2 regions of the Thioalkalivibrio sp. ALE22 genome follow, and region 2 is predicted to be linked to the other one. Evidence: riboswitches for the same ligand, from Rfam matches in the RefSeq annotation. Region 2 holds a riboswitch; the other holds the start of a gene.
What was found. A riboswitch is a leader RNA that binds a small molecule or an ion and turns the genes downstream of it on or off. The one in region 2 is predicted to bind cobalamin.
Positions count from the first base shown of each region.

Region 1: another riboswitch for cobalamin. It lies ahead of bluB (5,6-dimethylbenzimidazole synthase); the one in region 2 lies ahead of F793_RS0109725 (porin).

Region 1 is NZ_KB906500.1:251,728-255,130, reverse strand. Features, by position in the region: gene F793_RS0102880 (iron ABC transporter permease) at 1-715, opposite strand, end outside; gene F793_RS0102875 (cobalamin-binding protein) at 722-1,624, opposite strand; cobalamin riboswitch at 1,771-1,979, shown strand; gene bluB (5,6-dimethylbenzimidazole synthase) at 2,074-2,826, shown strand; gene cbiB (adenosylcobinamide-phosphate synthase CbiB) at 2,823-3,403, shown strand, end outside.
Region 2 is NZ_KB906507.1:65,695-69,097, reverse strand. Features, by position in the region: gene F793_RS0109730 (cytochrome-c peroxidase) at 1-1,005, opposite strand; cobalamin riboswitch at 1,198-1,420, shown strand; gene F793_RS0109725 (porin) at 1,531-2,661, shown strand; gene F793_RS0109720 (cytochrome c) at 2,682-3,239, shown strand.

The DNA of each region.
Region 1 (3,403 bases), on a different contig from region 2:
GCGCGGCGGCGACATAGATGCTCCATTCCACCGGGCGCACCGCCACCCCGAGTGCCGCGGCCTGCATCGGGCCGCGCGCGAGCACGTTCAGCGTGCGGCCCAGCGGCAGGGCGAGGAACACGACCAGCACCAGCAGGATCCAGGCGGGATAGGGGTTTCGCGCGTGGGACACATCGCCCATCAGCCAGTACAGCATGCCCGGTAGCTCGGCCGTGGGGCTGACTGCGAGCAGGAAGCTGATCATGGCGCCCCAGCCCGCCGCGACCACCACGCCCGTCAGAAGCAGGCGCGTGGGGGTCCAGCTGCCGGTACCGTGCGCCAGGCCGAACACGATCACCGTGGACAGCAGGGCACCGGCGAACGCGGCCAGGGAGACGGAAAACATCGACAGGCCCGCGAGCATCGCCAGCAGGGCGCCGACGGAGGCGCCGCCGGAGAGGCCCAGCACGTAGGGGTCGGCCAGCGGGTTGCGTAGCAGCACCTGCATCAGCGCGCCGGCCAGACCCAGCAACCCGCCTGCGGCAAAGGCCGCCAGGGCGCGCGGCAGGCGCAGCTCCAGCACCAGCGTGTCGTGCAGGCGGCTGCCCTCGCCGAGCATCACCGCCAGCAGGTCGCCGGGCGCGATCGCGACACTGCCGAAGGCCAGCGCGATCAGCACCGCCAGCAGCGACGCCGGCAGCAGGACCGCGGCGGCAAGGAGGAAGGCGCGGGTCACGAGGGGTCAGTCCACCCGGCGGAGTCGGGCCCGCTCGAGCTCCTCGCACATCAGGCGGGTGCCCTCGGCGATGCGCGGGGTATGGCGCTGCAGCAGGGACGGCGGGATGAAGAACAGGTTGTCGCGCTGGACCGCGGTCATGTCCTCCCATTGCGTCCAGGCGATGACCCAGTCGGGGCGATCCTCGCCCATGCCGCCGCCAATGATGACCTCCGGATCGGCCTCGATGACCGCCTCGCGATCCATGCGCGGGACCAGGCGATCCAGGTGGCCGAATACGTTTACCCCGCCGCACAGGCGGATCGCCTCGCTGATCAGGTGGTCGTCGTTCACCGTCATCAGGGGCTGTTCCCACACCTGATAGAACAGGCGTACCGGGTCGCGTTCGGCGTAGTCCTGGCGCAGGGTGTCGATCGCCTCCTCGAAGCTTCGCACCGCCTCGTCGCCCTGCGTCTCGGTGCCGGCGAGCTGGGCCATGCGGCGCATGCTGGCGGCCACGCCGTCGAAGCTGCGGGGCTCCGACACGTAGACGTGGAAGCCGAGCTCGCGCAGGTGTTCGATCTGGGATTGCGAGTTTCCGCTGCGCCAGGCAACGACCAGGTCCGGATCGAGCTGCACGACGCGCTCCATATCGATGCGGCTGTAGCCGCCCACGCGGGGGAGCATCTCCGCCTCCGGCGGGAAATCGCTGTGCTGAGTGGCGCCCACCAGCTTGTCGCCGGCCCCGACCGCGAACAGCACCTCGGTGATATGCGGGGCGAGGCTGACGATACGCTCGGCGGGTTGTTCCAGCCGGATCTCGTGACCGTCATCGTCGGTCACCGAGACCGGGTCGGCCAGTGCCGGCGCGGTGCAAAGCAACGTCGCGACGAGCAGGGCGGAGGAGCGTCCGAGGGTCTTGAAATTCATAAAAATCCGGTGGTTGTGGCGCTGTTGCGAGGTCGAATGGAGGACGTCTGCGGTAGTGCGCGCAAGCCGCAAAAGCGTTTCATCATAGCAGCATGGGCAAGATGGTTTGGTGCCCAAATTGGTCGGGGGCGCGCCGAACGCGTATCATACGGCGGCTTGAATCAGGTGCCTGCAATGCGCAGGTGAAACGGGAAGCCGGTGCAAATCCGGCGCTGCCCCCGCAACGGTAAGTGAGCGGCGAACCACACCGCAGGCTTGGCCACTGTGCCCCCACGGGTCACGGGAAGGCGTCTGTGGCATCGGCAGCCGCCGACGCTCGCGAGCCCGGAGACCGGCCTGGTGATGACGCATCCTGCGATCGTGCGGCGGGCAACGATCGAGGGCACGGGCACCATCTGCGGTGCCCGTTCCTTCGTGGTTTCGCCGTGCCGTCGCCCCGACGGAAACGCATGACGAACCCAGACCCCAAACCGACAGCAGAGCATCCGAACGCGTTCGCCTCGGCCGAGCGCGAGGCGGTTTATCGCGTGATCGGGGAACGCCGCGACATGCGCCATTTCCGTCCGGATCCGGTGGATGGCTCTACGCTGCGCCGGCTGCTGGAGGCCGCCCACCGCGCCCCCAGCGTCGGGTACATGCAGCCCTGGCGCTTCCTGCGGGTAACCGACCCGGCCCTGCGCGAGGCCCTGCATGCCCACGCCGCGGACGAGCAGGCCCGCACCGCCGAGGCCTGCGGGGAGCGCGCGGCGGAGGTGCACCGTCTGAAGCTGGAAGGGATCCGCGAGGCGGGGGAGTTGCTGGTCGTGGCCCTGACCGACGGCCGCGAACGCTATGTGCTGGGGCGCCGGACGCTCCCGGAGATGGACCTGTGCTCGGCGGCCTGCGCGATTCAGAACCTGTGGCTGGCGGCCCGCGCGGAGGGGCTGGGCATGGGCTGGGTCTCGCTGTTCGATCCGGACTGGCTGGCGCGGCAGCTGGACATGCCGGAGGGCGGCTATCCGATGGCGGTGCTGTGCCTCGGTCATGTGGAGCGTTTCTACGACCGGCCGATGCTGGAGACCGCGGGCTGGGATCGCCGGCGGCCCCTGGAAGAACTGGTCTTTCAGGATCGCTGGGGCGTGCCCGGCGAGCTGGCAGCCGACCCGGATGCGGCAGGCGCCGGAAACGGGGCGGACGATCGGACCGGATCCGACAGCGCATGAGCGCCTTCCTGATCCTGATGGGCGCCCTGATCCTGGATCGCTTGTTCGGCGATCCGCGGCGATTCCATCCGCTGGCCGGGTTTGGTCGGCTGGCGGCCTGGGCCGAGTCCCGCTGGCATGCGCCCAGTCGCCTGCGCGGGGCGTTGCTGCTCGCGGCGCTGGTCCTGCCATGGGTGGCGCTGGCCGCTCTGGGGGCGTCGCTGGCCTGGGGCTGGTTGCTGTCGCTGGCGATCCTGACCCTGGCGATCGGCTGGCGCAGCCTGGACGAACACGCCGAGGTGGTCGCGCGGGCCCTGGAGACGGATGATTTGCACGGTGCCCGCACGGGCGTGGGGATGCTGGTCAGTCGGGACACGGAGGCCCTGGACGTGCGCGGGGTGAGCGGGGCGACCATCGAGTCGGTCCTGGAGAACGGCAACGATGCGCTGTTTGCCACGATCTTCTGGTTCCTGGTCGCCGGGGCGCCGGGCGTGGTGGCCTACCGGCTGGTCAACACCCTGGATGCGATGTGGGGGTACCGTAACGAGCGGTATGCCACGTTCGGCTGGGCGGCCGCGCGGCTGGATGACGCCATGAA
Region 2 (3,403 bases):
TTACGGCAGCGCAGGAATCTCGAACTGCGGCATGTCGCCGGTCAGCGCGTGCATGAAGGCCTCGATATCCGCGACCTCGTCATCGCTGAAGTCCTGCCCCAGCATTTCCTCGCCCATGATGCGGATCGCCTCTTCCAGCGTGGCGGTCTCCCCGTTGTTCATGTAGGGGTAGGTCAGGGCCACGTTGCGCAGGGTCGGGGTCTTGAACGCAAACCGGTCGCTCTCCTCACCCGTGACCAGGTAGCGGCCCTCGTCCTCCGAACCCGGCACCTGGATACGGTGGAAGTTGCTGTCGGTCAGCGCCGGCCCACGGTGACAGGCCACGCAGCCGTTGTCGGCGAACAGTTTCATCCCGCGCATCTGCTGCTCGCTCATCGCGCCCTCATCCCCGGCCAGCCAGCGATCCAGCGGCGAGTTCGGGGTGTTCAGCGTACGCTGGAACGTCGCCAGCGCCTTGGCCACGTGGTCGGTATTGATCACGTTGTCGCCGTCATAGTCGGGATAGGCGGCCTCGAATTTCTCCTGGTACTCATTGAACTCCTCCAGGCGGGCGATCGCATCCTCCAGCGGCATCGCCATCTCGATCGCGTCCTGGATCGGGCCCAGGGCCTGCCCCTCCAGGTCGTCCTCTCGGCCATCCCAGAACTGCGCGGTGAAGAAGCCGGAATTCAGCACGGTCGGGGTATTGCGCTCGCCAACCTGGCCGTCATGGCCTACCGCGCGCGGGATGCGGTCCGCCCAGCCCAGCGCCGGGTTGTGGCAGGTCGCGCAGGAGATCACGCCGGAGCTGGAGATGCGCGGCTCGAAGAACAGCATCTTGCCCAGCTCGATCTTCTCCTTGGTCATCGAGTTGTCCGCCGGGATCGGCGGCAGCGCCGGCAGCGGCTCGAACACGTCGCGATACTGCGAGTAATCAGTATCCGCCACGGCGGGCGCGGCCACGCCCAGCGCCAGGGCGGTGCAGACCGAAAAGATGGCGCTGCGAAGATAAGAACCTCGGATCATGGCAAAGTCTCCCTGAGATTGGATCGGTGTCGGCGAAGACCGATATAGACTCGGTCCAAATCACCTGAATCCCACCCTATCGACCCGGTATTCGATCGACCAGCGAAATCAGCGCTCCCGTTGATCCAGATCAATCACTGCGGTTGGTCGCTCATCAAACGCTCTTCTTGCCAGCCTGTTTGCACCCCAGTACCCTTCGCCCCGCCTCCAGGTGCCCTGGCGTTCCATCGCCGGGGATAATCGGGAAGCCGGTGCGCGAACTGCCGTTCGCAATGCCGGCACTGCCCCCGCAACGGTAGGTGAAGACAACGGATCAACAACCACTGCGCCGCAATTCGGTGTGGGAAGGCGATCCGCCCGGGCACCCCCGCCCGCTTCACGAGTCCGGAGACCGGCCAGGAGGAAACCTGACGCTGCGGCGGGCAAGCGGTCGGGTCGGGCTTGCTGTGTCTATAGTCCCCGACCTCCCCTGGCCCACCCAGCGTCGTTCCATCCACGGCGCACGGGGTGTGCGTCCCAGGGAGAATGACCTTGAACAAACCGACCCGACGACCCGGCCGGCCGCCACTCCTGGCTCCGGCCCCGACCCTTCTCGGCCTGTTGATCGCCAGTGGCGGGGCTTCCCCCCTCCAGGCACAGTTCGAGTTCGGCAGCGAAGCCGACGGCTTCGCAATCACCCTGGACCCGCTCATCCAGGGCCGCTACGCCATCGAGCGGGGCGACGAGGGAACCACCACCGAATTCGACTTTCGCCGCGCCTGGCTGGATACGACGGGCACCCTCTTCCACCCCGATCTTAGTTTTCGCCTGCAGCCCGACTTCAGCAGCGGCGAGCTCTCGATGCGCGATGTCTGGCTCCAATACGCACTGACCGAGTCCCTCGACCTGCGCGCCGGCCAGTTCACCGTACCCTTCGGCCTGCCGAGGGACATCGGTGGCCCCAACCGGCTGTTCACCGAATTGAGCATCGCGGGGAATCAGTTCGAGGTCCCGGCTGGACGCGATACCGGCGTCACCCTACTGGGGGGCGACAGCGACGACCGGGCCTGGGCCATCGGCGTGTTTGATGGTCGCGGCCGCCTTGACCAGCGGGATGACCGACCGTCCACCTCCGGCCACCTGTTCAGCGCTCGGGGGGCCTGGGCACCGGTAGGCACCCTTCCACGCGACAACACGACCGTCGGCAAGCCGGTCGAGCATACAGTGGCCCACGGCGTCGGCCTGCAGGCGGCGAACCGCAATCACCTGCGCGACTGGACTCGCGGGCGGGAGAACCAGGTAAATCAGCAACGCGCCGACTGGGTCACCGCAACGGCCGACAGCGTCGTCAAGTTTGCCCGCACCGCCATTTCATTCGCCGCCTTCCGCCGCGACGTATCGCCCGATCACGGCCCCTCCTACCACGACTTGGGCGCCGAACTCGAGCTGGCTCAGGCACTGCCCTGGGAGGGGCTCGAGGTTGCCGCGCGCCACGCTGTGCTGCGCCACGACGCCGGCAACGACCTCGGCACCGACGAGCGCTGGCAGCGCGAGCGGGGCGCCGGCCTCAACTGGTACCACCGCGGCCAGCGACAAAAAACCCAATTGATGTGGCTGGACCGCGACGCCGGCACTTCGGACTGGGAGCTGCACTTGCAGCACCAATTCCGCTTCTGACACTGGAAAGGAGATCCGACATGACTCGACCCCCCTTTACACCGGCCCTCCGGATCGCCGGCCTTGTCCTGTTCCTGCTTGCCGCCACCGGCGCCCATGGCGACGAGGTGACGCTCCCCATGCCCGGCCCCTGGGGCAAAGACTACAGCGAGACGATGGACAACCCGGCCACAGTGGACGCCACCGAGGCCTTCCAGCGCTTCCGCCAGCAAAGCATGCAGGGCACCTCAGCCACCTACCGCAGCATCGAGCAGATCCTGCGCTACGACGCACCGTTCGCCGAGCGCCTGCCCGACCTCGCCGAGGAACTGGCGCGCCGAGCCGCCGACATCGAAACCTGGTTCGCTCGCGAGACCCCGGCGCGGGGCGGCGAACCCGGCGCCCTGCCCGCGGCCTGGGAGGACCCGGAGTTCTCCGAGTACAAGGCAGCCTACCGCGAGGCCGCCGAACGACTGCAGCGCAAGGTCGAGGCGGCCGAGGACCTGGAGAACGAAGACTTCCAGCTTCGCGCCACCGAGGCCCTGAACGGCGTGCGCCACCATTGCTTGGCCTGCCACGACCACTACCGCCGCCGCTAAACCGGGCGGGAACCAAGGGGCCGCCTCACGGCGGCCCTTTCCGTGGTCCTGATCGAGAAGAAACCGCCTTCGCCTGCAAGCAGACTCCTACAGGTTCCTGGCGATGTGGGAACCTGCTTGCAGGCGAAAAGCCCAGTGCCCCACAACACCCACCGGAGTCACCC